Linked DNA regions of Celeribacter indicus. The protein of the gene in region 1 binds, or shares a complex with, the protein of each later gene. Links are inferred from orthologs where the notes say so. Each region holds a gene or a part of one and is shown on either strand. Other genes may lie near its edges. The genes, in order: P73_RS08830 and pnp.

Region 1 (12,084 bases):
TCGGGAGCCGCCCAAGCGGTGCACGGCAAAGGTTCGCAAGCGAACCGCGATGCGTCCGGGACCGGCCTCTCCGCGAGAGCAGACCGAAATGCGCCGCGCGGCATGACAAAACCGCACGGCTGTGAAACGCCCCGGCGTCCCGCAGAGGACAGGGGAATTGAACGGGCGCAGAGGAAGGGGCAATGTCCCCGACCGCGATGCGCCGGAGAAGAAACGCGATGCAACGCGCTGAGGCAAGAGTTGGGCATGGACGGGGCGGTTGCGCCCCCGTGCCCTTGGCCGCGCGAGCGCTCGCCCCAGAACATCACCCGTCGACCCGCGTCGCCGCCCCGAGGGGAGGCGCGCCCGTTTCGGGTGACGAAAGACACATACAATGGCAAAGAAAATGCTCATCGATGCCACCCACGCGGAGGAAACCCGCGTCGTGGTGGTCGACGGAAACAAGGTCGAGGAGTTCGATTTTGAATCCGAGAACAAGCGCCAGCTCGCTGGCAACATCTATCTCGCGAAGGTAACGCGCGTCGAACCGTCGCTTCAGGCGGCCTTCGTCGACTACGGCGGCAACCGCCACGGTTTCCTCGCCTTCTCCGAGATCCACCCGGATTACTACCAGATCCCGGTCGCCGACCGCGAGGCGCTGCTGGCCGAGGAAATGGAATATGCCAGGGCGCAGGAGGAAGAGGAGGAGAAGCCGAAACGCTCCCGCCGCTCCCGCTCGCGCACCCGTCCGAAATCGAAGGCCGAGGAGGTGAAATCCGGTGATGCGGTCGAGACGCGGGAGATCGACGCGCTCGAGGTGATCGAGCCCGAGGCCTCCGAGGCCGATGCGCTGATCGAGGAAGGCACCGAGGTCGAGGAGGGCACGTCGCCCGCCTTCACCGTCGCGGAGACCCCCGTCGAGGAACCCGAGGACGACGATGCCGAGGCCGACGACGCCGGGGAGGACGAGGACGAGGAGGACACCGCCGGCCGCGCCAGCGACCGCGACGAGAGCATCGAGAACGTCGCCGACGACGACACGGAGGAGGATATCCGCCGGGTCCGCAAGCCGCGCCCGCGCCGGTACAAGATCCAGGAAGTCGTGAAGGTGCGCCAGATCATGCTGGTGCAGGTCGTGAAGGAGGAGCGCGGCAACAAGGGCGCCGCGCTGACCACCTATCTTTCGCTGGCCGGCCGCTATTGCGTGCTGATGCCGAACACCGCCCGTGGCGGCGGCATCTCCCGCAAGATCACGAATGCCGCGGACCGCAAGAAGCTCAAGGAGATCGCGGGTGAGCTCGAGGTGCCGTCGGGCGCCGGGCTCATCATCCGCACGGCCGGTTCGCAGCGGACGAAGACGGAGATCAAGCGCGATTACGACTATCTCAAGCGGATGTGGGAACAGATCCGCGAGCTGACGCTCAAATCCGTCGCGCCGGCGAAGATCTACGAGGAAGGCGATCTCATCAAGCGGTCGATCCGCGATCTCTACAACAAGGACATCGACGAGGTCTTCGTGGAGGGCGAGGCGGGCTATCGCGAGGCCAAGGACTTCATGAAGATGATCATGCCGTCCCATGCCAAGAACGTGAAGCCCTATACCGATCCGCTTCCGCTCTTCGCGCGCTACCAGGTGGAAAGCTACCTTGCCGGGATGTTCAACCCGACCGTGCAGCTCAAGTCCGGCGGCTATATCGTGATCGACGTGACCGAGGCGCTCGTCGCCGTGGACGTGAACTCCGGCCGGGCGACGAAGGAAGGCTCGATCGAGGAGACCGCTCTCAAGACCAACCTCGAGGCCGCCGAGGAGGTCGCCCGCCAGGCGCGGCTGCGCGACCTCGCCGGGCTCATCGTGATCGACTTCATCGACATGGAGGAGCGCAAGAACAACAACGCGGTGGAGAAGCGGCTCAAGGACAAGCTGAAGACCGACCGCGCGCGCATCCAGGTCGGCCGCATCTCCGGCTTCGGCCTTCTGGAGATGAGCCGCCAGCGGCTGCGCCCCGGCATGCTCGAGGCGACGACGCAGCCCTGTCCGCATTGCCATGGCACGGGTCTCATCCGCTCCGACGACAACATGGCGCTGTCGATCCTGCGCCAGCTCGAGGAGGAAGGCACCCGCAAACGCTCGCGCGAAGTGCTTCTGAAGGCGCCGGTCGCGATCGTGAACTACCTCGTCAACATGAAACGCGAGAACATCGCCCAGATCGAGGCGCGCTATGGCATGGCCGTGCGGATCGAGGCCGATCCCTTCCTGATCTCGCCCGATTTCTCGCTCGAACGGTTCAAGACCGCGACCCGCGTCGTGCCAGAGGCCGCGCCGGTCGTCTCCGCCTCCGCCGATCTGATGGCGGATTACGAGGAGGAACTCGAGGCCGAGGCCGAACTCGAGGAGGATCAGGTCGAGGAAAGCGCTGTCGCCTCCGAGGAGGTCAACGGCGAGGACGACCAGAAGCCGAAGAAACGCCGCCGTCGCCGCCGCCGCCGCGGCAAGTCGCGCGACCAGATCGACGGGGCGGAGACGCAGGGCGCCGAGGACGAGGCCGGCACCGAGGCGGAGGAGCAGCCGGAGGACGAGCGTCCCGCCGCCGAACCGGCCGTTGCCGAGGAGGCCGCCGCCGCGGATGCGACCGCGCAGGCGCCTGCGCCCGAGGCGACCGGGGCAGAGGCCGCGGAAAAGCCGAAGCGGACCCGCACGCGCAGCCGCAGGAAGACCGCCGAGGCAGAGAGCCCGGAGGCCGAAGCGGCAGAGGCCGGTGCCGGGACGCCCGCGGAGGCCCCCGCGGCCGAGGCGGCGCCGAAGCCGAAGCGCAGCCGCGCGAAGAAGGCCGAGGTGGCGACCGAGGAGGGCGAAACCGCCGAGGCCAAGCCGAAACGCGTCACGCGCACCCGCAAGACGAAGGCCGCGGAGCCTGCGACGGGCGAGGAGGCGGGCGAGGCGCCGGCCGAGAAGCCGAAGCGCGTCACCCGCAAGCGCAAGACGAAGGCCGAGCGGGAGGCCGAGGCCGCCGCGCTCGCCGCCGAGGCCGAAGCTGCCGCCGGCACGCCGGAGACCGCAGTCGGGGCCGCGGCGGATGCCGCCGCACCGCTCGGTGCGCCCGAAGCCGGGATCAGCGCCGGCAGCGAGGATGTGCCCCATGCCGGGACCGGCGCAGAGGCCGCCGCGGAGGATGGCGCCGAGGCGCTGCCCGCCGCCGGGGAGGCACCGCAGGAGGTGCCTGCCGCGCAGGCCGGCGAAGCGTCGGAACCGGCGCAGGAGCGTTCCGCGGAGGAACCGGCCGGGGAGGCTGCGGAGACCGCTGCGAAGGAGCCCGAGATGGCCGAGGCCGAGGGCGCCGGGGACGAGGCGGAGGACGGCAAGCCGAAGCGCCGCGGCTGGTGGAACGTCGCGCGCTGAGCCGCGGCTTGCGCAAGTGAACAAAGGAACGGCCGGAGCGATCCGGCCGTTTTCTTGTGCCGGGCCGGGGCGGGCGGCGACGGGCGCAACAGGAAAGTGAGCGGCTGCGACACATGCGGCGCTTTCCCGCCGCCGCCGCCTGTGGCATCACCGTCGCATGTTCGGAATCGACCTCTTCGACGCGACCCTCCTGCCGGCGATGCTCGTGGCGCTCGCCGCGGGCACGGTGTCGTTTCTCAGCCCCTGCGTGCTGCCCATCGTGCCGCCCTATCTCGCCTATATGTCGGGCATCTCCATGGGGGAACTCACCGACGGCGGGCGCGGGTCGCGCAAGGCGGTGCTGCCGGCGCTGCTCTTCGTGCTCGGCCTGTCGACGGTCTTCCTCTTCATGGGCTTCACCGCCTCCGCCTTCGGCATGTTCTTCCTGAAGAACCAGGTGCTTTTCGCGCGGATCTCGGGTGTCGTCATCATCCTGCTCGGGCTCCATTTCCTGTCGGTCTTCCGCATTCCGATCCTCGACCGCGAGGCGCGGATCGACGCGGGCGACCAGGGCGGCTCGGCCTTCGGCGCCTATGTGCTGGGGCTCGCCTTCGCCTTCGGCTGGACGCCCTGCATCGGGCCGCAGCTCGGCGCGATCCTGTCCATGGCGGCCTCCGAGGGCTCCGTCTCGCGCGGGACGACGCTGCTGGCGATCTATGCGATCGGGCTGGGGCTGCCGTTCCTGCTGTCGGCCATCTTCATCACCCGCGCGGTCGGCGTAATGAACCGGCTGAAGCGCCACATGGGCCTGATCGAGAAGATCATGGGCGGGCTGTTGCTGTTCGTCGGGCTGCTGATGGTGACCGGCGCCTTCTCGCGCCTGTCCTACTGGCTGCTCGAGACCTTTCCGGGACTTGCCAGCCTCGGTTGAATTAAGCCTTAATTTCACCATGGTGCCGCGCTAAGCTGCCCCGAAAGACGACAGGGGATCCTCATGGACGGGCAGGACGCAGCTCGGGTCAGGCGACGGCGGGTGTTCTACATTCCCGGATACGATCCGGTGCCGCCGCGCCGTTATCGCGAACTCTATCGCAAGGAAGGGGCGGAACAGGCGCGGATCTCCGGCTATTCGCTCGCCATCGCGCCCAGACAGGGCGGCAATTTCGGCTGGACGGTCGAGGCGGAGATCGACGGCGCGACGACCCGGACGGAGATCGACGTGCTGGTCTGGTCCGACATCGTGCGGGACAGCATGGAGGGCGGCGTCCTGCGCAGCTATCTGGTCCTGATCCGCACCGCCTGGATCTATCTCTCCACCGGCGTGCTGTTCCGGCTGATGCGGCTGAGGCGCGGGCCGGTGCTCGCGGCGCTCTACCCGGTCGGAATGCTGCTCGGCCAGTTGCTCGTGGCGCTGGGGGCCGGGGCGCTGCTCTATGCGCTGCTGCTGCAACTTGCGGGCGGGACGGCTGCGCGGCTGGCCTGGCTGGTGCCGGCGGTGGCGGTGACGCTTCTGCTCCTGCACGGGTTCAGGAAGCTCGACGGCAGGTTCTTTGCCTATTACCTGATGCACGACTACGGTTTCTCGGCCCGCTGGTGCGGCGCCGATCCGCCGCCGCTCGTGCCGCGCATGGCGGCCTTCCGCGCGGAGATTTCCGCCGCGCTGAAGGAGGACTGGGACGAGGTTCTGGTCATCGGCCACAGTTCGGGCGCGCATCTCGGCATCCAGATCCTCGCGGAGATCGTGCGGCGGGAAGAGGTGCGGCCGGAGGGGCCGGAGCTGTCCTTCCTCACGCTCGGGCAGGTCGTGCCGATGGTTTCCTTCCTGCCGGAGGCGAAGACGCTGCGCCGCGACCTCGCGCAGCTTTCGGCGGCGCGCGACCTGTTCTGGCTCGACGTGACCGCGCCGGGGGATCCGTGCTGCTTCGCGCTCTGCGATCCGGCTAAGGTGACGGGCGTCGCCCCCGACGACCAGGTCTGGCCGCTGGTGATTTCCGCGGCCTTCCGCCAGACGCTGAGCCCGGAGAAACAGGCGCAGCTCCGGCGGCGCTTCTTCCGCCTGCATTTCCAGTATCTCTGTGCCTTCGACCGGCCGGGAGAGTACGATTATTTCCGCATCACCGCGGGCGGTCAGAGCCTGCGCGCCCGTTACGGCACCCACGAGCCGAGCCCCGGCCGGATCGACATTCCGGCCAGCGGATATACGAGCGTGGCGCAATGACGGAGGCGGGACCGGATGCGGGCATGCCGCCCCGGCCGGCGTCGCGGCCGGAGAAGACGAGCCTGCGCACCTATCTGAAGCTGTTCCGGCGCGATATCCTCTCGGCCCAGCCGGACAAGCTCTACGGCGCGTGGATGGCGGAATACCGCACGCCCTTCTTCCGTTCCTATCTCGTCAACCAGCCGGCGCTCGTGAAGACGGTGCTGAACGAACGGCCGATGGATTTTCCCAAATCCGCGCGTATCGCGGAGGGGCTGCGGCCGCTTCTGGGGGAGAGCGTGTTCCTGACCAATGGCGAGACCTGGCTCCGGCAGAGGCGGATCATCGACCCGGCCTTCGAGGGCGGGCGGCTGAAGGACACCTTTCCCGCGATGCTCGCGGCGGGGCGTGAGATGGTCGCGCGGCTCGGAGCGGAGGAGGGGGATTTCGACGTCGAGCCGCATGCCTCCCATGGGGCGGCGGACGTGATCTTCCGCACGCTGTTCTCGATCCCGATCACCCATCACACGGCGCGCGCCGTCTTCGACGAGTTCCAGAGCTACCAGCGCGCCCAGCCGATCCTCAACCTCGCGGCCTTCGTGCCGCTGCCGAAATGGGTGCCGCGGTTCCATCGGCGGGCGGCGCGGAGGGGGGCGCGGGCGATCCGGCGGCTGATCACCGGTCTCACGGCGGAGCGCATGGCCGCGATCCGGGCGGGAACGGCGCCGGACGATCTCGCGACCAAGATCATGACGACGACCGATCCGGTGACCGGCGCGCGGTTCAGCACGGAGGAAATGGTCGACCAGGTGGCGATCTTCTTCCTCGCGGGGCACGAGACCTCGGCTACCGCGCTCGGCTGGGCGCTCTGGCTGCTCGCCGCCTATCCCGAGGTGCAGGAGCGCGTTGCCGCGGAGGCCGCGACGCTGCCCGAGGTGCCGGAATTTTCCGACCTGTCGAAGCTGCGTTTCACCAAGGACGTGTTCCGCGAGACGCTGCGGCTCTATCCGCCGGTCCCGATGATGGTGCGCGAGGCGGCCTGTCCGGTGCGGTTTCGCGCCCGCGACGTGCCGAAAGGGGCGCAGATCGTGCTGTCGCCCTGGCATCTCGGACGGCACCGGCATCTGTGGGAGCGGCCGGACGCCTTCGACCCGGACCGTTTCGCGACGGCGAACGGGCGGCAATGTCTGCGCGATGCGTTCATCCCCTTTTCCGCCGGGCCGCGGGTCTGCACCGGAGCGGGATTCGCGATGGTCGAGGGGCCGCTCTTCCTCGCCCTCATCCTGCGCGCCTTCCGCATCGAGACGGTGGAGGGGCGGCGGCCGGTGCCCGTCGCCCATCTCACCGTGCGCTCGCGGGACGGGATCTGGCTGCGCCTTGCGCCGCGCGGCTGAGGGGTGGCGGGCGGAAAGACGCGGGCGGGCGCGCCGGGGGAGGAGACGGACGGACGTTCCGGTTTTGCGCAAACTTCGCGAATGCGGTCCCTGTCTGGTCCGGCACATCTTGAGTTGCGCAAACCGGCGTCCTACACATTCCGGGACCGCGAGATAAAAGGACCGACAGAATGCCCGCGCCTTCGCCCATCAGGAAAGACATGATCGACAGCATCGGCAACACGCCCCTCATCCGGCTCAAGGGGCCGTCGGAGGCGACGGGCTGCGAGATCCTCGGGAAGGCCGAATTCATGAATCCCGGCCAGTCCGTGAAGGACCGCGCGGCGCTCTACATCATCCGCGACGCGATGGAGAAGGGGCTTCTGCGCGAGGGCGGCACGATCGTCGAGGGCACGGCCGGGAACACCGGCATCGGGCTCGCCCTCGTGGGCGCCGCGCTCGGCTTCCGCACGGTGATCGTCATTCCCGAGACCCAGTCGCAGGAAAAGAAGGACATGATCCGGCTCGCCGGTGCCGAGCTCGTGCAGGTGCCTGCGGCGCCCTACAGGAATCCGAACAACTACGTGCGCTATTCCGGGCGGCTTGCGGAGGCGCTCGCGCGGATCGAGCCGCGCGGCGCGATCTGGGCCAACCAGTTCGACAACGTGGCGAACCGCCAGGCCCATATCGAGACGACCGGCCCGGAGATCTGGGACCAGACCGACGGCAAGGTGGACGGGTTCATCTGCGCGGTCGGGTCCGGCGGGACGCTCGCGGGGGTGGGCATGGCGCTTCAGCCCAGGGGGGTGAAGATCGGCATCGCCGATCCGATGGGCGCCGCGCTCTACAGCTATTACACCACGGGCGAGCTCAAGTCCGAGGGGGATTCGATCACCGAGGGGATCGGACAGGGGCGGATCACCGCCAATCTCGAGGGCTTCACCCCCGATTTCGCCTGCCAGATCCCGGACGAGGAGGCGCTTCCCGTCGTCTTCGACCTGCTCGCCGACGAGGGGCTGTGCCTTGGCGGGTCGACCGGCATCAATGTCGCCGGCGCGATGCGCATGGCGCGGGAGATGGGGCCGGGGCACACCATCGTCACGGTGTTGTGCGATTACGGCACGCGCTATCAGTCGAAACTGTTCAACCCCGAGTTCCTGAAGGAAAAGGGCCTGCCCGTGCCGGACTGGCTGGACCGTGGACCGCGGCCGCTGCCTGACGTATACGAAGAGGCATGATCCGACACCTTCTGGCCCGTCTTGTCCTGATCCTTTGCCTCTGCCTGCCGCTTTCGCTGAGCGCGCAGGGCGAGGGGGGGCCGGATTATGCGGGCTGGGAGAGCTTTGCCGAGGCGGCCGAGGACCGGATCGACGACCGGAACACGGAGAATGCCGATCTCGAGGCGATCCGCGCGGAACTGGTCGAATGGCGGCTGTCCTTCGAACAGGCGCAGACCGCGAATGCCTCGCGCATCCAGACGCTCGAGGCGCAGATGGAGGCGCTCGGCCCCGCCCCCGAGGATGGGACGGTCGAGCCGCGCGACGTCGCGGAGCGTCGGAGCGCGCTCCGCCGGCAGATCGAATCCGCCAGGGCCCCGGTGCGCAGCGCCGAGGAGGCCTATACCCGCGCGGACGGGCTGATCGGGGAAATCGACGGCACGCTGCTCGACCGGCAGGCCGACGCGCTGACCGAACTCGGGCCGAGCCCGCTCAACCCGACGCTCTGGCCGGAGGCGGCACGGGCGCTGGCCGACAGCGCGGTGGCGGCCTGGACCACGATCTCCGACAATCTCGCCTCGCCCGAGAATCGCGCGACGCTGCGGGCCAATGCGGTGACGATCCTGATCTATCTCGTGGTGGCGCTGGTGCTGGTGGCGCGCGGCCCGCGCTGGTCGGACCGGATGACGGAATGGGTGCGCCGCCGCGTCTCCGGCGAGGCGGGCAAGGGTGTGACCGGGTTTCTCGCCTCCCTGGGCGAGATCGTCGTGCCGCTCGCCGGTCTGGTGGCGCTGCTGCTCGCGGCGCGGGTCTCCGGCCTGCTGGGCGACCGCGCCCTCGTCGCCGTCGCCGCGATCCCGCAGATCGGGCTGATCTATCTGTTCTGGCGCTGGATCGCGGGGCGGCTGTTCTATCCGACCGGGGCGGGAGAGCCGATCCTCGACCTCGGCTCGGTGCGGCGGCGCGAGGCGACGATGATGGGGGCGCTCGCCGGGACGATGTCGGTGTTCGACGGCAGGCTGAGCGCGCTGGCGGAGATCGACGGCTATTCCACCGCGACCGTCGCCGTGCTGAGCTTTCCGCTCGTCGCCATCGCCGCCGGGGCCCTGTTCCGCCTCGCCCGCATCCTCGCCCCCGCGACGCCGCCGGCGGACGGGGCGATCCAGGGCGAGATGGCCGAGGATCACAACTTTGCCTATCTCGTCCTGAGGACGATCACCCGCATCGTGCTCGTCGCCTCCGTCGTCGCGGTGGTTCTCGCGGCGGCGGGCTACATGACCGCGGCGAAGGCCATCGTCTTCCCGCTGCTGCGCTCGCTCGGGCTGCTCGGCTTCGTGGCGGTCCTGTCGCGGCTGGGCTACGATCTCTATGCGCTGGTGACGCGCCGGCCGGACGGGGCGCGGGACGCGCTCGTGCCGGTGCTGCTGTCCTTCTGCATCGTGACCGCCTCCATCCCCTTCTTCCTGCTGATCTGGGGCGTGCGCGAGGACCAGCTCTTCGAGCTCTGGGCGACGCTGCGCGCCGGCGTGACGCTGGGCGGGGTGAAGATCTCCCCCAGCAACTTCTTCACCTTCGTCCTCGTCTTCGCCATCGGCCTCGGCATCACGCGGCTGTTCAAGACCGGACTGCGCAGCACGGTCCTGCCGAAGACGAAGATCGACAAGGGCGGCCAGAATGCCATCGTCGCCGGGGCGGGGTATGTCGGGATCTTCCTTGCCGCCATCGTCGCCATCGTGGCCGCCGGCATCGATCTTTCCGCGCTTGCCATCGTCGCCGGCGCGCTTTCCGTCGGGATCGGCTTCGGCCTCCAGAACATCGTGCAGAACTTCGTCTCCGGCATCATCCTGCTGATCGAGCGCCCGATCTCGGAGGGCGACTGGATCGACGTCGGCAACGGCCAGATGGGTTTCGTGCGCGACATATCGGTGCGCTCCACGCGGGTCGAGACCTTCGACAAGACCGACCTGATCGTGCCGAATGCCGACCTCATCTCCAACCAGGTGACGAATTACACGCGCGGCAACCTGATCGGCCGGGTGATCGTGCCGGTCGGCGTGGCCTATGGCACCGACACGCGCAAGGTCGAGCGCATCCTGCGCGAGATCGCCGAGGACCAGCCCATGGTGTCGATGAACCCGGCGCCGCAGGTCCTGTTCATGAGTTTCGGGGCCGATGCGCTGGAATTCGAGATCCGGGCGATCCTGCGCGACGTGACCTTCGTTCTCGCGGTGAAGAACGACATCAACCATGCCATCGCGCAGCGCTTTGCCGAGGAGGGGATCGAGATCCCCTTCGCGCAGCGCGACATCTGGCTGCGCAACCCGGAGGCGCTGGGCGGCCGCGGTACGGAGCCCGTGCCGGAGGTGCCCGCGGTGCCGCCCTCGCAGGCCGCGACCGTGTCGCAGAGCGACCGCCTCGGCGCGATCGGGCCGGAGGACATGCCCGACGGGGGCGCAGGCGACGAGGGGGAGACGACATGACCGAACCGCTGTTCCACGCCGATGCCTATCTCCAGGAGGCCGGGGGCGAGGTGCGCCGGCTGACGCCCGAGGGCGGCATCGTGCTCGACCGCAGCCTGTTCTATCCGACCGGCGGCGGCCAGCCCGGCGACAGCGGCTGGCTCGACTGGGCCGGCGGCAGCCTCGCCGTCGCGACGACGGTGAAGGGGGAGGGCGGGGAGATCGTGCTCCTGCCTGCCGTTCCCGCCGCCCTGCCGCCTGTGGGGACGCGGGTGCGCCAGCGTCTCGACTGGCTCCGCCGCCATCGCCACATGCGGGTGCACACCGCGCTGCACCTGCTCTGCGCGGTGATCCCGCTGCCGGTGACGGGTGGGGCGATCGGCGCGGAGAAGGGGCGGCTGGATTTCCGCATGCCCGAACCGCCCGCGGATCCCGCCGCGATCGAGGCGGCGCTGGGCGCGCTGATCGAGCGGGATCTCGTCGTGCGCGAGGACTGGATCGACGAGGCGGGCCTCGACGCCAATCCCGCGCTGGTGCGGACGCTCTCGGTCGGTCCGCCGCGGGGGCAGGGGAAGATCCGCCTCGTGCGGATCGGCGAGGGGGCGGATCAGGTCGACCTGCAACCCTGCGGCGGCACCCATGTCGCGCGCCTCTCGGAGATCGGCCGCCTGCGCCTTGGCCGGATCGAGAACAAGGGCCGCGACACCCGCCGCGTCACGATCTATCTGGACTGAGGTGCCTGTCCCGGAACATCCTGATTTCAGGTGATTTTCCATGGCCGGAGCGGGGTTCGCCAAAAAACATTCGCTTTCGGCCACTCCGGGGCTTGCATCCCCCGCGCGATCTCCTCTATAGACGCCGGCGGAGAGGTGGCCGAGTGGTCGAAGGCGCACGCCTGGAAAGTGTGTAGGCGGGGAACCGTCTCGAGGGTTCGAATCCCTTCCTCTCCGCCATTTCAGACCGCATCTGGGCACGCCAATCGCCGCCGATTGCCGCACTTGGCCGCCCGCAAGCGTCCTCAGCAGTTCCGTTTTCGATCCCATGATGCGAATTGCGTCATCCGCCACCTCGACACGCTGCGCCAGAGCGCGGAGGTGATCCCGCCGATAGCCGCCCTCACGGTCCCGGATACGATCGCGTGCGATCTGCGAGAATTGCCGGATCATCGCCGGGCTGACAGCGCTGTGGCCGGGGCTGTCGAGCAGCGCTTGCGCCCGGTCGGCGTCCGCCCGCGCCTGATCGCGGATGACCTTGAGGCCGGCGATGCGCTCGGTTAGCGCCGGGTCGTCCAGATCGGCCACCCCCGCCTCGATAGCGTCATAGAGGCGCTTAAGGCGTAATTCCGATTCGGCGGCACGCCGCTGTAATTCGGCGATGTGCTGGCGGCGGCGCTCGGCCTGATCCGAGCGGCGGCCGAGCACGCTGCCAAGCAGTTTCTCGAGCCGATCGGGATCGAGCAGACGATCCTCGATATGGCTGACAA
Region 2 (15,533 bases), 1.3 Mb from region 1 along the record:
GGGTCTGAAGGCGAGCCGGGTGATCGGGCTGGCCGACGATATCGCGCGGTCGATGTCGGCCCTGTCGGCGCGGGTTTCCACCGTACCGGGGCGGTCGGTGATCGGGATCGAGCTTCCGAACGAGAACCGCGAAATGGTGTCCTTCCGCGAGATCCTGTCGGGCCGCGATTTCGGCGATGGCAAGCATGCCCTGCCGCTCGCGCTCGGCAAGGACATCGGCGGCGATCCGGTCGTCACGAACCTCGCCAAGATGCCGCACCTGCTGATCGCGGGGACAACCGGGTCGGGGAAATCCGTGGCGATCAACACGATGATCCTGTCGCTGCTCTATCGGCTGACGCCGGAGGATTGCCGGCTGATCATGATCGACCCGAAGATGCTCGAACTTTCGGTCTATGACGGCATTCCGCACCTGCTGAGCCCGGTGGTGACTGATCCGAAGAAGGCGGTCGTGGCGCTCAAATGGGTCGTGGCGGAGATGGAAGACCGCTACCGCAAGATGTCGAAGATGGGTGTGCGCAACATCGACGGCTACAACGGCCGGGTGAAGGAGGCGTTGTCGCGGGGCGAGATGTTCTCCCGTACGGTGCAGACGGGATTCGACGACGAAACCGGCGACCCGATTTTCGAGACGGAGGAATTCCAGCCCGAGAAACTGCCTTATATCGTGGTCATCGTCGATGAGATGGCGGACCTGATGATGGTGGCGGGCAAGGAGATCGAGGCCTGTATCCAGCGGCTTGCGCAGATGGCGCGGGCCTCCGGCATCCATCTGATCATGGCGACGCAGCGCCCGTCCGTGGACGTTATCACCGGCACGATCAAGGCGAACTTCCCCACGCGGATCTCCTTCCAGGTGACGTCGAAGATCGATTCGCGCACCATTCTGGGCGAGCAGGGGGCCGAGCAGCTTCTGGGCATGGGCGACATGCTCTACATGGCCGGGGGTGGGCGCATCCAGCGATGCCACGCGCCTTTCGTCTCCGACGAGGAGGTGGAAAAGGTCGTGTCCTACCTCAAGTCCTACGGGCCGCCCGACTATGTCGGCGGTGTGGTCGAGGGGCCGGACAGCGAGAAGGAGGCCGATATCGACGCCGTTCTTGGCCTCGGCAGCACCGGCGGCAACACGAGCGGCGAAGATGCGCTCTACGATCAGGCAGTCGCGATCGTCATCAAGGACCGCAAATGTTCGACCTCCTACATCCAGCGCAAGCTCGCGATCGGCTACAACAAGGCGGCGCGGCTGGTGGAGCAGATGGAGGAGGAGGGCGTGGTCTCCCCCGCGAACCATGTCGGCAAGCGCGAGATCCTTGTGCCCGAACAGTGACTTGCGCGCTCTCGGCGGTCTCGCGCGCTCGTGAGGCAAAGAGATGTGGCGGTGCGCGAAAACGGGCATATATTCCGGTCATGAAAAGATTTCTGACCGCTCTCGCGCCCGCCGTCCTGTTCGCCCTCTCGACCGTCGCTCCGGCGGTGGCGGAGAAATTGCCGCTGTCCACCCTCTCGGCCTATCTCAACGGTCTGTCGACGGTTCAGGCGGAGTTCGTCCAGACCAATGACGACGGATCGCGTTCGAACGGAACGGTGACGATCAAGCGGCCGGGGCGCATCCGCCTGGAATACGGCGGACCGGGGGATCCGCTGGTGCTGGGCATGGGCGGGCAGGTCGCGGTGTTCGATCCCGGCTCGAACGAGCCGCCGCAGCGCTTTCCGATGTCGCAGACGCCGCTCAACGTCATCCTCGCCCGCAACATCGACCTGACGCGTGCGAAGATGGTCGTGTCCCATACGGAGCGCAATGGCGATACGATCGTGCGCGCGCAGGATCCCGACCATCCGGAATACGGATATATCGACCTCATCTTCAGCAACACGCCGGTGCTCAAGGCCTGGATCGTGCATGACGAGAGCGGCGCGACGACGGAGGTGCAGCTTCAGCGGATGTCCCTTGGCGGGTCAGTGTCCGACGGTGTCTTCAACATCCGCTCGGAGGCGCGCCGGCGCGGCACGCCGCTCGACTGATCTCAGAGCTTGCGGCAGGCGATGAGCTGTTCGCGGTAGACGGCCGAACGTTTTGCGACATCGGCCGAGACGCGCAGGAGCCAGGCCTTCGAGTTGTGGCTGCCGCGGGCATAGCCGTTGCGGCCCTCGTGATAGGCGAGATACTGGCTGCGGGCGTCGTTCTTCGGGATGCCGAGCGTTTCGTAGCTCTTGTTCATGTACCATCCCATGAAATCGGTCGCGTCCCGGATCCGGTCGCGTTTTGCACCGCGGCGGTTCTGTTCCTTGCGATATTCCTCCCAGGTGGCGTCGAGCGCCTGGGCATAGCCGAAGGCGGAACTCTGGCGGCCCATCGGGATCACCCCCAGCACGAAACGGTAGGGGGTGCGGGCGTCTCCGATGAATTTGCTTTCTTGATAGAACGTCGCCATTTGCACGTTTACCGGGATGCCCCATTTGCGCTGGGTGTTCTGCATCGCGCGCAGATAGGCCGGACGTTCCGCCACGATGGAACAGGCGTTGTCGAGATCGCGCGGCGCGGAAAAATTGCCGCTGCCGCAGGCCGACACCAGTAGAAGAAGGGCCACGGCGCGAAGACGTCTGCTCATCTCTGCCTCTCGCTTTCTTGGTTTTGCGGCAGAATAGCGAATTCATGCGCCGTGTGAAATGTCTTTCCTGTGAGGGTGTATGTGCTGTTTGGCGCTCCGGCGGGCTCAGATCAGCAGGGCGAGGAGTACGGGCAGGACCACGATCGACAGCAGGGTGGAGGCGACGACGAGGGCCGCGACCGTGTCGGAATCGGCGCCGTATTTCTCGGCCAGCATGTAGGAGGTGACGGCGATCGGCGTGGCGAGCTGCACCACGAGCACGGCGAAGGGCACGGCCTCGAGCCCGAAGGCGAGACCGGCGAGCGCGGCGATGCCTGCGCAGAGCACCGCCTTGCCGAGTGCGATCAGCGCGGCGCGGCTCAGCCCCTTCGGATGCAGCCGTGCGACTGCGACGCCGAGGGTGATGAGCATGAGCGGGATCGCCACCTGGCCGAGAAGCGAGAGTGTGTTCATCGCGAAGCGGGGAAGGGTCCAGCCCTGCCACAGGAAGATCGCGCCGAGGGCGGTTGCCCAGACGAGCGGTTCGCGGAACGCCTTGCCGATCGAGCCGCCGCCGGCGGTGACATAGACACCGAAGGTAAAGGACCACAGTGCCATGACGGCGAAGACCACGACGGCATAGCTCAGCCCCGTTTCGCCGAAGGCGAAGAGGGCGAGCGGCAGGCCGAGATTGCCGGTGTTGCCGAAGATCAGCGGCGCGAGGAAGGTCCGCATGTCGAGGCGCATCACACGGATGAAGAGCCAGGCGGCGACGGTGACGCCGCCGTAGGCCACCGCCGCGGCGAGGGACAGGGCGGTGAGAGCCGCGGGGTCGATATCGGCCGTCACAAGCGAGGTGAAGATCAGCGCGGGCACGGAAAGGGTCATCGTGAGCTTGGTCACGAACTCGAGGCGGTATTCATGGCCCGAGCGGACCCATACGAAGCCGATCAGCGCCAGCAGGAAGACCGGCGAGACGATTTCGAGCACTGTCAGGACGAGGTTCACAGTCTGTTTCCCTATTTAGGGCCCGTCCCTTGTGGACAGGTGAGGTTCCAACGGTCTACTAACCGTTCATGGGGGTTGCAACGCCATGATGTCGACACGTGCCAAGTATCATCTCGGACAGGTGGTGTGCCACCGGCGGCACCGTTTCCGCGGTGTCGTCTTTGATGTCGACGCGAAATTCTCCAACACGCAGGAATGGTACGAGGCGATTCCCGAGGACCAGCGCCCGCGCAAGGACCAGCCCTTCTATCACCTGCTCGCGGAGAACGAGCAGAGCTTCTATGTGGCCTATGTGTCGGAGCAGAACCTGATGGCGGATTATTCGGGGGAGCCGGTGGACCATCCCGACCTGCCCGAACTTTTCGGCCCGTTCGAGGACGGGGCCTATCCGCTCGATTTTCAGTTGAACTGACCTGCGCCGGACCCGGATCAGGGGCGGGGCGAGACGGGCATGCGGAAGCTCGTGCGGTTGCAGTGGCCGTGCCGGACGTATTCGAGATCGCAGGTCAGCGCGCGGATGAGAAACCAGCCGAAGCCGCCTTCGGCGAGATCCGGGGTCGCGCACCCCGGCTCGGCCTGACGACCCGGCGGCGGCTCGTCCCCCGGCATGCTCCTGCCCGTGTCGAGGATCGTGCAGCAGAGGCCATCGGCGTTCCGTAACAGGCGGAGGTCGATCATGCCGCCTGCGATTCCGGCGTAGGCATGTTCGACGATATTGTTGAGCAGTTCGGCCAGAACGATCTCGACGCTCGCGATTTCGTCGCGGGCGATGCCGAGCGGTTCCAGTCCGGCACGGATGCTGCGAAGCGTGCGGCGCACGGTGAGGGTGTTGGCGGGAAGAATGATCCTTACCCTGGTGTCGGGGGACGTCTCCGCTGTGCCCTCAGCACGCATCTCTGCCACGCTCCAGCGCGTCGGCAACCGAGTCGTGGATCGTGAACACGCTGTCCATGCGCGTCAGGTGAAAGACGCGCTGAACCGTCGGATGAAGGTCGGCGAGCTCGAGGCGCTGGCCCTGGCGCACGGCCTTCAGCGCGGCGACGACCGCGCCGAGGCCGGAGCTGTCGAGGAATTCGACCTGCCCGAGGTCGAGGACGATCCGCGCGGGTCCGTCCTCGCTCAGCGCGCGCATCTCGTCCTTGAACCGGATCGCACAGGCCGCGTCGATCCGGCTTTCGTCGACGCGCACGACGCGCACATTCACAAGATCCCGGTGGTTGAGTTTCATCGGTGGCCCCTTTGTTCCCTGCATGGGCTGGACTCTAGCCAGCATTTCTTACCAATGGGTTTGCACATCCCGGAAAAACGAAGGAGGAGTGGATGGATTACAGTGCCCTGTCGGCCCGGATCGGGAGCCTCTGTGCCGGAGAGGAGGACACGGTCGCGCTGATGGCGACGCTCGTCTGCGAGGTCCACCACAGCGACGATCGGTTCGACTGGACCGGCTTCTACCGTGTCGTCTCCGAGGGCGTCCTCAAGATCGGGCCCTATCAGGGCGGTCACGGATGCCTCGTCATCCCCTTCGACAGGGGCGTCTGCGGTGCCTGCGCGCGGAGTGGCGAGGCACAGATCGTCGAAGATGTGGAGCGTTTCGCGGGGCATATCGCCTGTTCCTCCTCGACCCGGTCGGAGCTGGTGCTTCCGGTGCGCAATGCGCAGGGCGATCTGATCGGCGTCTTCGATATCGACAGCGACCGGGCCGCGGCCTTCACCGCGGAGGATGCGACCGCGTTGCAGGACATTCTCGACCGGGTCTTTGCCAGCACCGCCGCGCCATGCTATCCGCGCGGGCATGAGTGACGATTACGCCCCGCCGCAGGAGCCCCTGAGCATCCTCCATGCCGATCACGAGATCCTCGTGGTCGACAAGCCCTCTGGCCTTCTGTCCGTGCCGGGCAAGGGAGAGCATCTGTCCGACTGCCTCATGTCGCGCATCCGGGCGGTGTTTCCGGAAGCGCTGCTCGTCCACCGGCTCGACCGCGACACCTCGGGGGTGATGGTCTTTGCGCTGACGCCGCATGCGCAGCGCCATCTGGGGCTCCAGTTCGAGAAGCGCCAGACGAAGAAGACCTATGTCGCCTGGCTCCACGGCGAACTCGCGCCGAAGACGGGGACCGTCGATCTCCCGCTCATCGTCGACTGGCCGAACCGGCCGAAACAGAAGGTGGATCACGAGAACGGCCGGCCCGCGGTGACGGAGTGGCGGGTGGTGCGGCATGCGGAGGGGCAGACGCGGGTGCGGCTGATGCCGAAGACGGGCCGGTCGCATCAGCTGCGCGTGCACATGCTCGCGCTCGGCCATCCGATCATGGGCGATCCGTTCTATGCCGAGGGTCCCGCGCGGGAGGCGCCGCGGCTGATGCTGCATGCGGAGCAACTGCGGTTCCGCCATCCCGACGGTGGTGCGGGCCTCTCCTTCACCGCGCCCTGTCCGTTCTGAGCACCCTCTCCCGGCGTCCGGAGGCGAAGATCGCCCTGTTCGCGCCCGCCGCTTTTGCCTAGGCTGCCCTGCGAAAAGGAGATTTCCATGCTGTCGTTCCTGCGCCGCACCAGATCCATTTCCCGTATCGCCCTCGATCCGCCCCGGCCGTTCGTGGGTCGGGAGGGGCTGGCGCTCGTTGTCATCCTGCGCAACGAGGAGCGCCATATCGGCGAATGGGCCCGCTTCCACCTCGCGGCGGGGGTGCGGCATTTCCACGTCTACGACAACGGCTCGACCGACGGCACGCTGGTGCAGCTCGTCGCCGCCGTGGGCGTGCAGAACGTCACGGTAATGCCCTGGGACCAGAAGCTGCGCGACGGCATCACCGGGGCGGAGATCCACAATCAGGTGCTGGCCTATGCCCATGCCGTGCGCAATTTCGGCAGCGGGTTTCGATGGATGTCCTTCATTGACGTTGACGAATTCCTCGTCCCGAAATCCCATGACGATTTGATCTCCTGCCTTGCGCATCTCGAAGGGGAGGCGAATGTATCGCTGCCCTGGCACATGTTCGGGCGCAACGGGTTCGAAACCCCGCCGGAAGGCGGGGTCGTGCCGAACTACACCCGCCGCCATCCGGACCCGATGAGCCCGCTGAAAGGCATGTGCAATTTCAAGATGATCGTGGACCCCAGCCGGGTCACCGCGCTCAGGGTGCATTCGATCGAGACGGAGGGATCGACGGACAGCGTCAACGACAGGGGCGAGCGCGCTTCCGCCTCCGGACGGAAGGCGCCGGGCTTCTACTCCGCCGACCATATCCAGCTCAACCACTATTACACCCGCTCGAATGCCGAGCTTCAGGAGAAGATCGCGCGGGGCTCCAACATGACCCAGAACGAGGCCGACCACATGCGCCGTGTGATGCGCAAGGTCGATCAGATCGAGGCGGAGAGCATCGAGGATCTGGCGGCGAAACGGTGGTTCGCGGCGCGCTGATCCCTCCTTTGTGCTTCAAATACTCAAACAAAAAGCCCCGCCGGAGGCGGGGCTTTTCCTTTCCGGGAGGGACGCCGGTTACTCGGCCTCTTCCTCTTTCCTGACTTCTTCGCCGGTGGTCTGATCGACCATCTTCATGCCGAGGCGCACCTTGCCACGGTCGTCGAAGCCGAGGAGCTTCACGAAGACTTCCTGACCTTCCTTCAGAACATCCGACGGGTGGTTCAGGCGGCGGTTCTCGATCTGGCTGACGTGCACGAGGCCGTCCCGCTTGCCGAAGAAGTTCACGAAGGCACCGAAATCGACGAGCTTCACGACCTTGCCCTTGTAGACCTTGCCCTCTTCCGGCTCCGCGACGATCGAATAGATCATGTCGTAGGCCTTCTGGATGGCGTCGCCGTTCGGGGAGGCGATCTTGATCACGCCGTCGTCGTTGATGTCGACCTTGGCGCCGGAGGTTTCCACGATCTCGCGGATGACCTTGCCGCCCGAGCCGATCACTTCGCGGATCTTGTCGGTGGGGATGGTCATCGTCTCGATACGCGGTGCGTGGACGGAGAATTCGCCCGCGCCCGACAGCGCCTTGTTCATCTCGCCGAGGATGTGCATGCGGCCTGCCTTCGCCTGGGCGAGGGCCTGCTTCATGATCTCGGGCGTGATGCCTTGCACCTTGATGTCCATCTGGAGCGAGGTGATGCCATTCTCGGTGCCAGCGACCTTGAAGTCCATATCGCCGAGGTGATCCTCGTCGCCGAGAATGTCGGTGAGGATCGCGAAGGAGCCGTCATCCTCGAGCACGAGGCCCATGGCGACGCCCGCGACGGCGGCCTTGAGCGGCACGCCCGCGTCCATCATCGACAGCGAACCGCCGCAGACGGAGGCCATCGAGGAGGAGCCGTTCGATTCGGTGATCTCGGAGACTACCCGGATCGTGTAGGGGAAGTCGGTGGCGGCGGGCAGGACGGCCTGAAGCGCGCGCCATGCCAGTTTGCCGTGACCGATTTCACGACGGCCCGGAGAGCCGACGCGGCCCACTTCGCCGACGGAATACGGCGGGAAGTTGTAGTGCAGCAGGAAGTTCGAGCGGAAGTTGCCGTGCAGCGCGTCGATGATCTGCTCGTCGTCGCCGGTGCCGAGCGTCGTCACCACGAGGCCCTGGGTCTCGCCGCGGGTGAACAGGGCAGAGCCGTGGGTGCGCGGCAGGATGCCGGTTTCGCAGACGATCGGGCGGACCTGATCGAGGGCGCGGCCGTCGATGCGCTTGCCGTCCTTCACGACGGAGGAGCGCAGAACGGTCGATTCGAGCTTCTTGAACGCGGAGCCGAGATTCGTGTTCTCGAGCTGGTCCTCGGTGAGGCCGGCCTTGATCTCTTCCTTCACATTGGCGACGGCGGCCACGCGCTCCTGCTTGTCGAGGATCGCGTAGGCGGCCTTCATCTTCTCCTCGCCGGCCTTCCGCACCGTCTCGTAGAGGTCGGAGTAATCCGGCGGGGTGAAGTCGAAGGGTTCCTTCGCGGCCTCTTCGGCGAGGTCGATGATGCAGTCGATGACCGGCTGGATCTGTTCATGCGCGAAGGTGACGGCGCCGAGCATCTCGTCCTCGGTCAGCTCGTAGGCTTCCGATTCCACCATCATCACCGCGTCCTTGGTGCCCGCGACGACAAGGTCGAGGCGCTGGTCGGGGTTGTTGCGCAGATCCTGCATGTCGTCGACGGTCGGGTTCAGGATGTATTCGCCATCCTCGAAGCCGACGCGGCAGCCGGCGATCGGACCCATGAAGGGCGCGCCGGAGAGGGTCAGGGCCGCGGAGGCGGCGATCATCGCGACGACGTCGGGATCGTTGACGAGGTCATGGGAGAGAACCGTGCACATCACGAGCACTTCGTTCTTGAATCCCGGCGCGAAGAGCGGGCGGATCGGACGGTCGATCAGGCGCGCGGTGAGCGTCTCCTTTTCCGTCGGACGGGCCTCGCGCTTGAAGAAGCCGCCAGGGATCTTGCCGGCGGCGTAGTATTTTTCCTGGTAATGCACAGTGAGGGGGAAGAAGTCCTGGCCCTCTTTCTGTTGCTTGGCGAAGGTGACGTTGGCCATCACCGAGGTTTCCCCGAGGGTCGCGACGACGGTGCCGTCGGCCTGGCGGGCAATCTTGCCGGTTTCCAGCGTGAGCGTTTCCTCGCCCCACTGGATAGATTTTTTCACTTCGTTGAACATCAAGTGTATCCTGTTTGGGAGCACTCGCGGGCCCTCCCGCGTCTCCCGTTTTGCGTGGCGGCCCCATTGCCGCCGACCCCATATCCTATTTCACAACGCCGGGGTCTTCTGCGTTACGTCTCAGATGCGCAGGGCCATACAGGAAAATGGCTGTTTTGCAAAGCCATCATTGGGCCGCGCATGGTGTCGAGGTGGCGATCCGCCGGGCAAAGGAAAAGGGCGGACCCGGAGGCCCGCCCGCACATTGCGTCACCTGATCGTGAGGATCACTCCGCAGACGTCTCGAGCGCGCGGAATTCGCCGCGGTCCTTCGTCAGCAGGCTGACGATCACGATGGCGGCGGCGGAGGCGAGGAAACCCGGAATGATCTCGTAGAGCACCCCGGAGAGGCCGGCGGCGATCCAGATCCCCACCGTACCCGCGCCGACGACGAGGCCTGCGACGGCGCCCGCGCCGGTCATGCGTTTCCACGTCAGCGACAGGATGATGAGCGGCCCGAAGGCCGCGCCGAACCCGGCCCAGGCGTTGGAGACGAGGTCGAGCACGCTCGAGTCCTGGTTGGAGGCGATGAGGATCGCCACGACGCCGACGAGGGCCACGGAGATGCGCCCCACGGTCACCAGTTCGTGCTCGGTCGCGTTCCGGTTCAGGAACACCTTGTAGAAATCTTCGGTGAGCGACGAGGAGGAGACGAGGAGTTGCGAGGAGACCGTGGACATGATGGCGGCCAGAAGCGCGGCGAAGAGGAAGCCGGTCACGAGCGGGTGGAACAGCAGTTCGGAGAGCACGATGAAGATGGTTTCGGGATCTTCGAGCATGAGCCCATTGCGCTCCATGTAGGTGCGGCCGAAGATGCCGACGCCGACCGCGCCCGCGAGGGAAATCGCCATCCAGAGCATCGCGATGTTGCGCGCCACCGGTACGTCCTTCAGCGAGCGCACGGCCATGAAGCGCACGATGATATGCGGCTGGCCGAAATAGCCCAGACCCCATGCGAATGTCGAGAGGAAGCCCAGCAGCGTCAGCCCGTGGGTCATCGACAGGAAGTTCGGGTCGACCTCCGTCGCGAGGCGTTCGGCCGCCGCGTCCACGCCGGCGCCCTGGCCGGTGGTGAGGATGACGATGGGCATGATGATGAGGGCGAGCATCATGATGCAGCCCTGCACGAAGTCGGTGAGCGACACCGCGAGGAAGCCGCCGAAGACGGTGTAGACGAGGACGACGCCGAGGGTGAGCAGCACGCCGGTCATGTAGCCGCCGTCGAAGGCCGAGGCAAAGAGCTTGCCGCCGCCGACGAGGCCCGAGGCGGTATAAACCGCAAAGAAGACGACGATGATCACCGCGGAGACGACGCGCAGCGTAAGCGCGGCGGAGGGAAAGCGGTTCGCGAGAAATTCCGGGATCGTCAGGCTGTTGTCGTAGCGCTTGGTCTGTTCGCGCAGGCGCGGCGCCACGACGATCCAGTTGATGAAGGCGCCGACAAACAGGCCGATGCCGATCCAGGCCTCGATCAGCCCGGAAGCGTAGAGCGCGCCGGGCAGGCCCAGGAGCAGCCAGCCGCTCATGTCGGAGGCCCCGGCCGAAAGGGCCGCGACAGCGGGATGCAGATTGCGCCCGCCGAGCACGTAGCCCTCGGCGGTGTCCGTGGACTTGCGCCAGGCGTAAAAGCCGATGCCGAGCATCAGCGCGAAATAGAGGATCAGGCTGATCCAGACTCCGGTTTCCATGACATGTCTCCCCTTGTTGGTTTGGGCGGGGACCATGCAGAAGACGGCTTGCAAGGCAAGAAAAAGACGGTCCCCTGCGCAAAATAATGTGTCGCGGTCCAGATTCGGGACGCCAAACAGGATTTTGGCGAGAACGAACCGGGAATATTGGGAATTCCAGCTACTCGCGGAATTCCGCGCATTTAGACGTTTTCAACCAACTGTGCGGTATGCGAAGACTTGGATATCGGCAGGGGTGGGCCACCGAATCCCGTTCTGGACGACACAAAAGAGAGGCTATGGCCCATGCTGCGCACCCGCTTTCTGTCCCTTCTCCTGGCGCTTGGCGTCGGCATCTTCGCGGCAGGTTTCGCCGCACTGGCCGAGGAGGGCGACCCCGCCCGGCCTGCCGGCGCGCCGCGGATCCTGGCGATCGGGGACTCGATGATGGCCTGGCATCTCGTCAGCCGGAATTCCATCGCGGATGTCGTTGCGCGGCGGCTCGGGGAGCCCGTTGTCAACCGGGCCGTGGGCGGTGCACGCATCCTCTACGGTCTGCCGATTTCCGGCGCGATGGGGCTGAAGATCGCCCGGCAGTTCAAGGCGGGGGCCTGGGACTGGGTGATCGTCAACGGCGGCGGCAACGACCTCTGGCTGGGCTGCGGCTGCAAGGCCTGCGATCGCCGGATGGCGCGGATGATCGGGGCGGAAGGGCGGCAGGGCGCTATCCCCGATCTCGTCGCGGCGATCCGCCGGACCGGGGCGCGGGTGATCTATCTCGGTTACCTGCGCAGTCCGGGTGTGCCCTCGGTCATCGACGGCTGCCGGGAGATCGGGGACAGGTTCGAGGCGCGGATCGCGCGGTTGGCGTCGCAGGATCCCGGCGTGTATTTCCTGTCGCTCGCCGGTCTCGTGCCGGACGGGGACCGCTCCTATCACGGCATCGACATGATCCACCCGTCGAAGAAGGGATCCGATGTGATCGGCCGGAAGGTGTCGGAGATCATCCTTCAGGTCGAACGGGGCCGCTGAGGCGCGCGCAGGGTTTCGATCTGTTCGGGATCGAGCGGCCACCGGAGTGTTTCGGACACCCCGCTTTCTCCCGGCGTGTTGCCATCGGAGATGAAGATCGTGCGGATGCCACGCTGCGTCAGCCGCCGGCCGAGGGATCCGAGCGAAATTTCGTCCTGGCGCATGGCGAGAAAGACCGCGGTGATGCGGTCGTTGGCGCCGAGCAGGACGATCGCGTCTCCCGGCGAGCGGGCGATAAGAAGTTCCGCCCCCGGCAGGGCCTGCGCGAGCGCGTCCCGGAGCTGTTCTGCAAAATCCCTGTTGAGCGCGAGGATCACGAAGACCGGATCGGCAGGGCGAGGCGGCGGGCGGCGCATGGCGGGCGAATCCTGTTCGAAAAAAGCTGCCGCAAGCTGAACCAAACGCACCCTCTGCGCATTAAACTGTGACATAGACGGAGAAAGAAACGTGATCGTCGACAGGTGCGAAAACTGTCCGCTGAAGAGCAAGAACGCCTTCGTTCCCCTGACCGGAACGGAAGTGGATTTCATGAATGGATTCAAGAAGGGAGAACTGGCGGTCGAGGCGGGTACGACGCTCGTGACCGAAGGATCGGACGCGCCGCATCTCTATACCGTCCTGAGCGGCATGGGCATGAGGTACAAGACGCTGGAGGACGGGCGGCGGCAGGTGATCGGTTTCATCCTGCCAGGAGATTTCATCGGGTTGCAGGCGAGCGTGATGGGGGAGGCGCAGAACTCCGTGGACGCGAAGACGGACATGCGCCTCTGCGCCTTCCAGCGCCGTGACCTGTGGACGCTGTTCGAGCGGCACCCGGACCGCGCCTATGATCTCGTCTGGATGTCGGCGGTGGAGGAGAGCTTTCTCGGAGAGGCCCTGACCACGCTGGGACAGCGGTCTGGTCGGGAGCGGGTCGCCTGGGCGCTGGTGAAGCTGTTCGAACGTCTCTCGGCGCTCGGCCTCGATGACGGCGAGCGCGTGCCCCTTCCGTTCCGGCAGCAGGATCTCGCGGATTCGCTCGGCCTGTCGCTCGTGCACACGAACAAGACGCTGCGCGCCCTGCATGGCGAGGGGCTGGCGACCTGGGTGGACGGGGAACTGGAGATCGGGGATCTCGATGCGCTCAGGGACATCGCGCTTCTGGCCGAGGAGGGATTTCAGCCGCGGCCGCTGATCTGACCGTCAGAGGGGCCTGAACGCAAAAAAACCCTCCGGCAGGCCGGAGGGTTTTTGGAATCTTTTCGGTATCCGGCCGGCTCAGCGGCGCAGGCCGAGACGCTCGATCAGGGACTGGTAGCGCGCTTCGTCGCGGGCCTTGACGTAGTCGAGAAGCTTGCGGCGCTGGGCGACGAGCTTCAGAAGACCGCGGCGACCGTGGTTGTCCTTCTTGTGCGTCTTGAAGTGCTCGGTGAGCGTGGCGATGCGCGAGGACAGGATCGCGACCTGGACTTCGGGGGAACCGGTGTCACCGTCCTTGGCGCCGTATTCCTTGATCAGGCGGGTCTTTTCTTCAGGCGTGATCGACATCGGGGTCTCCTTTCGAAAACAGGGTTATGGCGCAAGCCGGGATGTCGTCCAGCAGGGCCCTTGGAGAAATCTCTTCGGCAGCTCGACCGAAGATGCGCGCATATAGGCGGATTCTTCAGGAAAGGAAAGGAATTTCTCCCTCACTCGCCGGTTTCGACCCGTGTGGTGTTCGATAGGATTTCCGCGGCGATCTGTTTCGCCCAGTCGCCGACGATGGGGACGAAGTCGATCTGGTTGAGAATGAAGGCCACGATGGAGACCACGATCGAGGCCCCCACGACCGACCCGAAGCCGAAGGCGAGGCCGCGGAGGAACTGGAACCACACGAGCCGGAGGGTCGAATTGTGGATTCGGATGAAGCGATGGTTGTTAAGCCGCGCGATCTCGTCGCGCAGGTCCTTGATATTGCTTTTCAAATCATCGCCGTCTTCGGACATCGCCGGGATTCCTCCTGCTCCTGTGATCCCTTCTCTGTAGCGCATTGCGGACGACGAGGGAAATTAACCTTTTCAAACAGGGATTTAGATTGAGTTTTCGGGATTATTTCCTTTGAGATCAGGCCGGATCGCGTATTTTTCAGGAGGAGTGTGGATCTGTGAGGTGTCGCGATGCTTTGGGCATTGGCGTTGATAGGACTGTTCCCTGCGGCGATGGCCGTGAGCGATCTGACAGTCTCCGAAGAGACGGAGTCCGATGCGGAACCCGGCGCGGAGGAGGCCGGAGCGGAAGAGACGGGCGCGGAGGGTTCGGTGACGATCGACCTGCTCGCCCCGACGGGCGATCTTTCCGCGGAGGACGATGCCGTCGATGTCGAGGCGATGGACAGTGCGGCGGTGCCGGAGGTGGAAAGCGACGGGATCGCGGAAGAGGTCGAGCACGAGGTGGCGGAGGGCTCCGGCGAAACCGTGCTTCATGATTTCCGGCCGGGCGAGGATCATGTGACCCTGCGGATCGGTGACGGCGGCGAGGGGGAATTCATCGTCGAGGCTGCCCATGACGCCGACGGAGCGGAGATCGGGGTGAGCCTGTCCTACGCGACCGAGGAGGACGAGACGACGGTGACCTTTATCGGCATGTCCGACCTGCCCTTCGGCGACATCTCCGTCGAGATCACGGATCCGGAGACCGGGGAGCTGCGTCTTTACAGCCTTGCGGAACTCGGGGATTTCGGCGCCCTCGCGCCGAACGATCCCGACCTGCCGGATCTGCCCGGCCCGGCAGGCAGCGACGGCGAGGAGGTGTTGCAGGTCAACGATCCAGATGTGCCGGACGATCCCGTTCCGGGCGGAGAGGAGGATATCGTCCTGCCCCCGCAGACGGATATGGATATGTCTCTGCGCGCGGCGACGGGAGAAGCGCGGCTCTTCGAACTGGGCGACGGAGGGGAAACGCTGATCCTGCCCGATGATCCGATGGAGGGCGGGCTCGATGCCACGCTGACGGGGGATGAGAGCGGCGCGCCGGCGATCCGGACGGAGGGCACGCTCAACATCGTCATCGGGGGTGCCGGTGACGATACGATCGTCACGGGTGACGCGGCGGCGATCGTCGAGGGGGGAGATGGCAATGACATGATCCGTGGCGGTGACGGCACGGCGATCCTGTCGGGTGGTGCGGGCGACGACGTCATCCATGCGGGCGACGATACGGGATCGCACTATATCCTTTCCGGCGGCGGAGGCGCGGATGCGCTCCATGGCGGTGCGGCGGCGGACACGATCCTGATGGACATTTCGGACACGGCATCCGGCGGCGCGGGGGCGGACCTGTTCAGGCTGGGCCTCGAGCCGGGGAACGCGGCGGGGCATGCGGAGATCACGGATTTCACCCGTGGAGAAGACCTCCTGCGGATCACTTTGGCGCCGGAAGAGGAAGGCCAGCCCGCGCCGACGGTCGAGGTCGTGCAGAGCGAGGATGGCACGGCGAGCGGGGTTGTCGTGAACGGGCAACTCGTCGCGGTGCTGCGGGGCGCACCGAACGTCACCGCCGACGATATCGTGGTAGAGGTGGGGCCGGTCCCGCTCGGCTGAACTCAGAGCC

The links.
Region 2: the proteins of P73_RS08830 (region 1) and pnp are in contact, whole or in part, in a cryo-EM structure (PDB 9QH0), measured with the Escherichia coli proteins. The link is inferred for Celeribacter indicus from one-to-one orthologs.

The regions. Positions count from the first base shown.
Region 1 is NZ_CP004393.1:1,750,736-1,762,819, forward strand. Bases 1-3,576 are described here. They hold P73_RS08830 (Rne/Rng family ribonuclease), read left to right. Parts: upstream 1-373; coding sequence 374-3,376; downstream 3,377-3,576. Other genes in these bases: P73_RS08835 (cytochrome c biogenesis CcdA family protein), read left to right, coding at 3,534-3,576. Also shown: more of P73_RS08835, read left to right, coding at 3,577-4,286; P73_RS08840 (hypothetical protein), read left to right, coding at 4,350-5,573; P73_RS08845 (cytochrome P450), read left to right, coding at 5,597-6,946; P73_RS08850 (cysteine synthase A), read left to right, coding at 7,147-8,163; P73_RS08855 (DUF3772 domain-containing protein), read left to right, coding at 8,160-10,622; P73_RS08860 (alanyl-tRNA editing protein), read left to right, coding at 10,619-11,335; P73_RS08870 (hypothetical protein), read left to right, coding at 11,600-11,878. UniProt on the Escherichia coli protein: Endoribonuclease that plays a central role in RNA processing and decay. Required for the maturation of 5S and 16S rRNAs and the majority of tRNAs. Also involved in the degradation of most mRNAs.
Region 2 is NZ_CP004393.1:425,587-441,119, forward strand. What follows is about bases 6,663-9,560. They hold pnp (polyribonucleotide nucleotidyltransferase), read right to left. Parts: upstream 9,229-9,560; coding sequence 7,096-9,228; downstream 6,663-7,095. Other genes in these bases: P73_RS02165 (glycosyltransferase family 92 protein), read left to right, coding at 6,663-7,017; putP (sodium/proline symporter PutP), read right to left, coding at 9,495-9,560. Outside these bases: P73_RS02120 (DNA translocase FtsK), read left to right, coding at 1-1,327; P73_RS02125 (LolA family protein), read left to right, coding at 1,408-2,022; P73_RS02130 (transglycosylase SLT domain-containing protein), read right to left, coding at 2,025-2,609; P73_RS02135 (AEC family transporter), read right to left, coding at 2,715-3,596; heat shock protein HspQ, read left to right, coding at 3,682-4,008; P73_RS02145 (ATP-binding protein), read right to left, coding at 4,026-4,490; P73_RS02150 (STAS domain-containing protein), read right to left, coding at 4,480-4,824; P73_RS02155 (GAF domain-containing protein), read left to right, coding at 4,917-5,396; P73_RS02160 (RluA family pseudouridine synthase), read left to right, coding at 5,389-6,036; more of P73_RS02165, read left to right, coding at 6,124-6,662; more of putP, read right to left, coding at 9,561-10,955; P73_RS02180 (SGNH/GDSL hydrolase family protein), read left to right, coding at 11,241-11,966; P73_RS02185 (hypothetical protein), read right to left, coding at 11,945-12,322; P73_RS02190 (Crp/Fnr family transcriptional regulator), read left to right, coding at 12,414-13,145; rpsO (30S ribosomal protein S15), read right to left, coding at 13,224-13,493; P73_RS02200 (DUF5665 domain-containing protein), read right to left, coding at 13,634-13,930; and 2 more genes. UniProt on the Escherichia coli protein: Involved in mRNA degradation. Catalyzes the phosphorolysis of single-stranded polyribonucleotides processively in the 3'- to 5'-direction. Also involved, along with RNase II, in tRNA processing.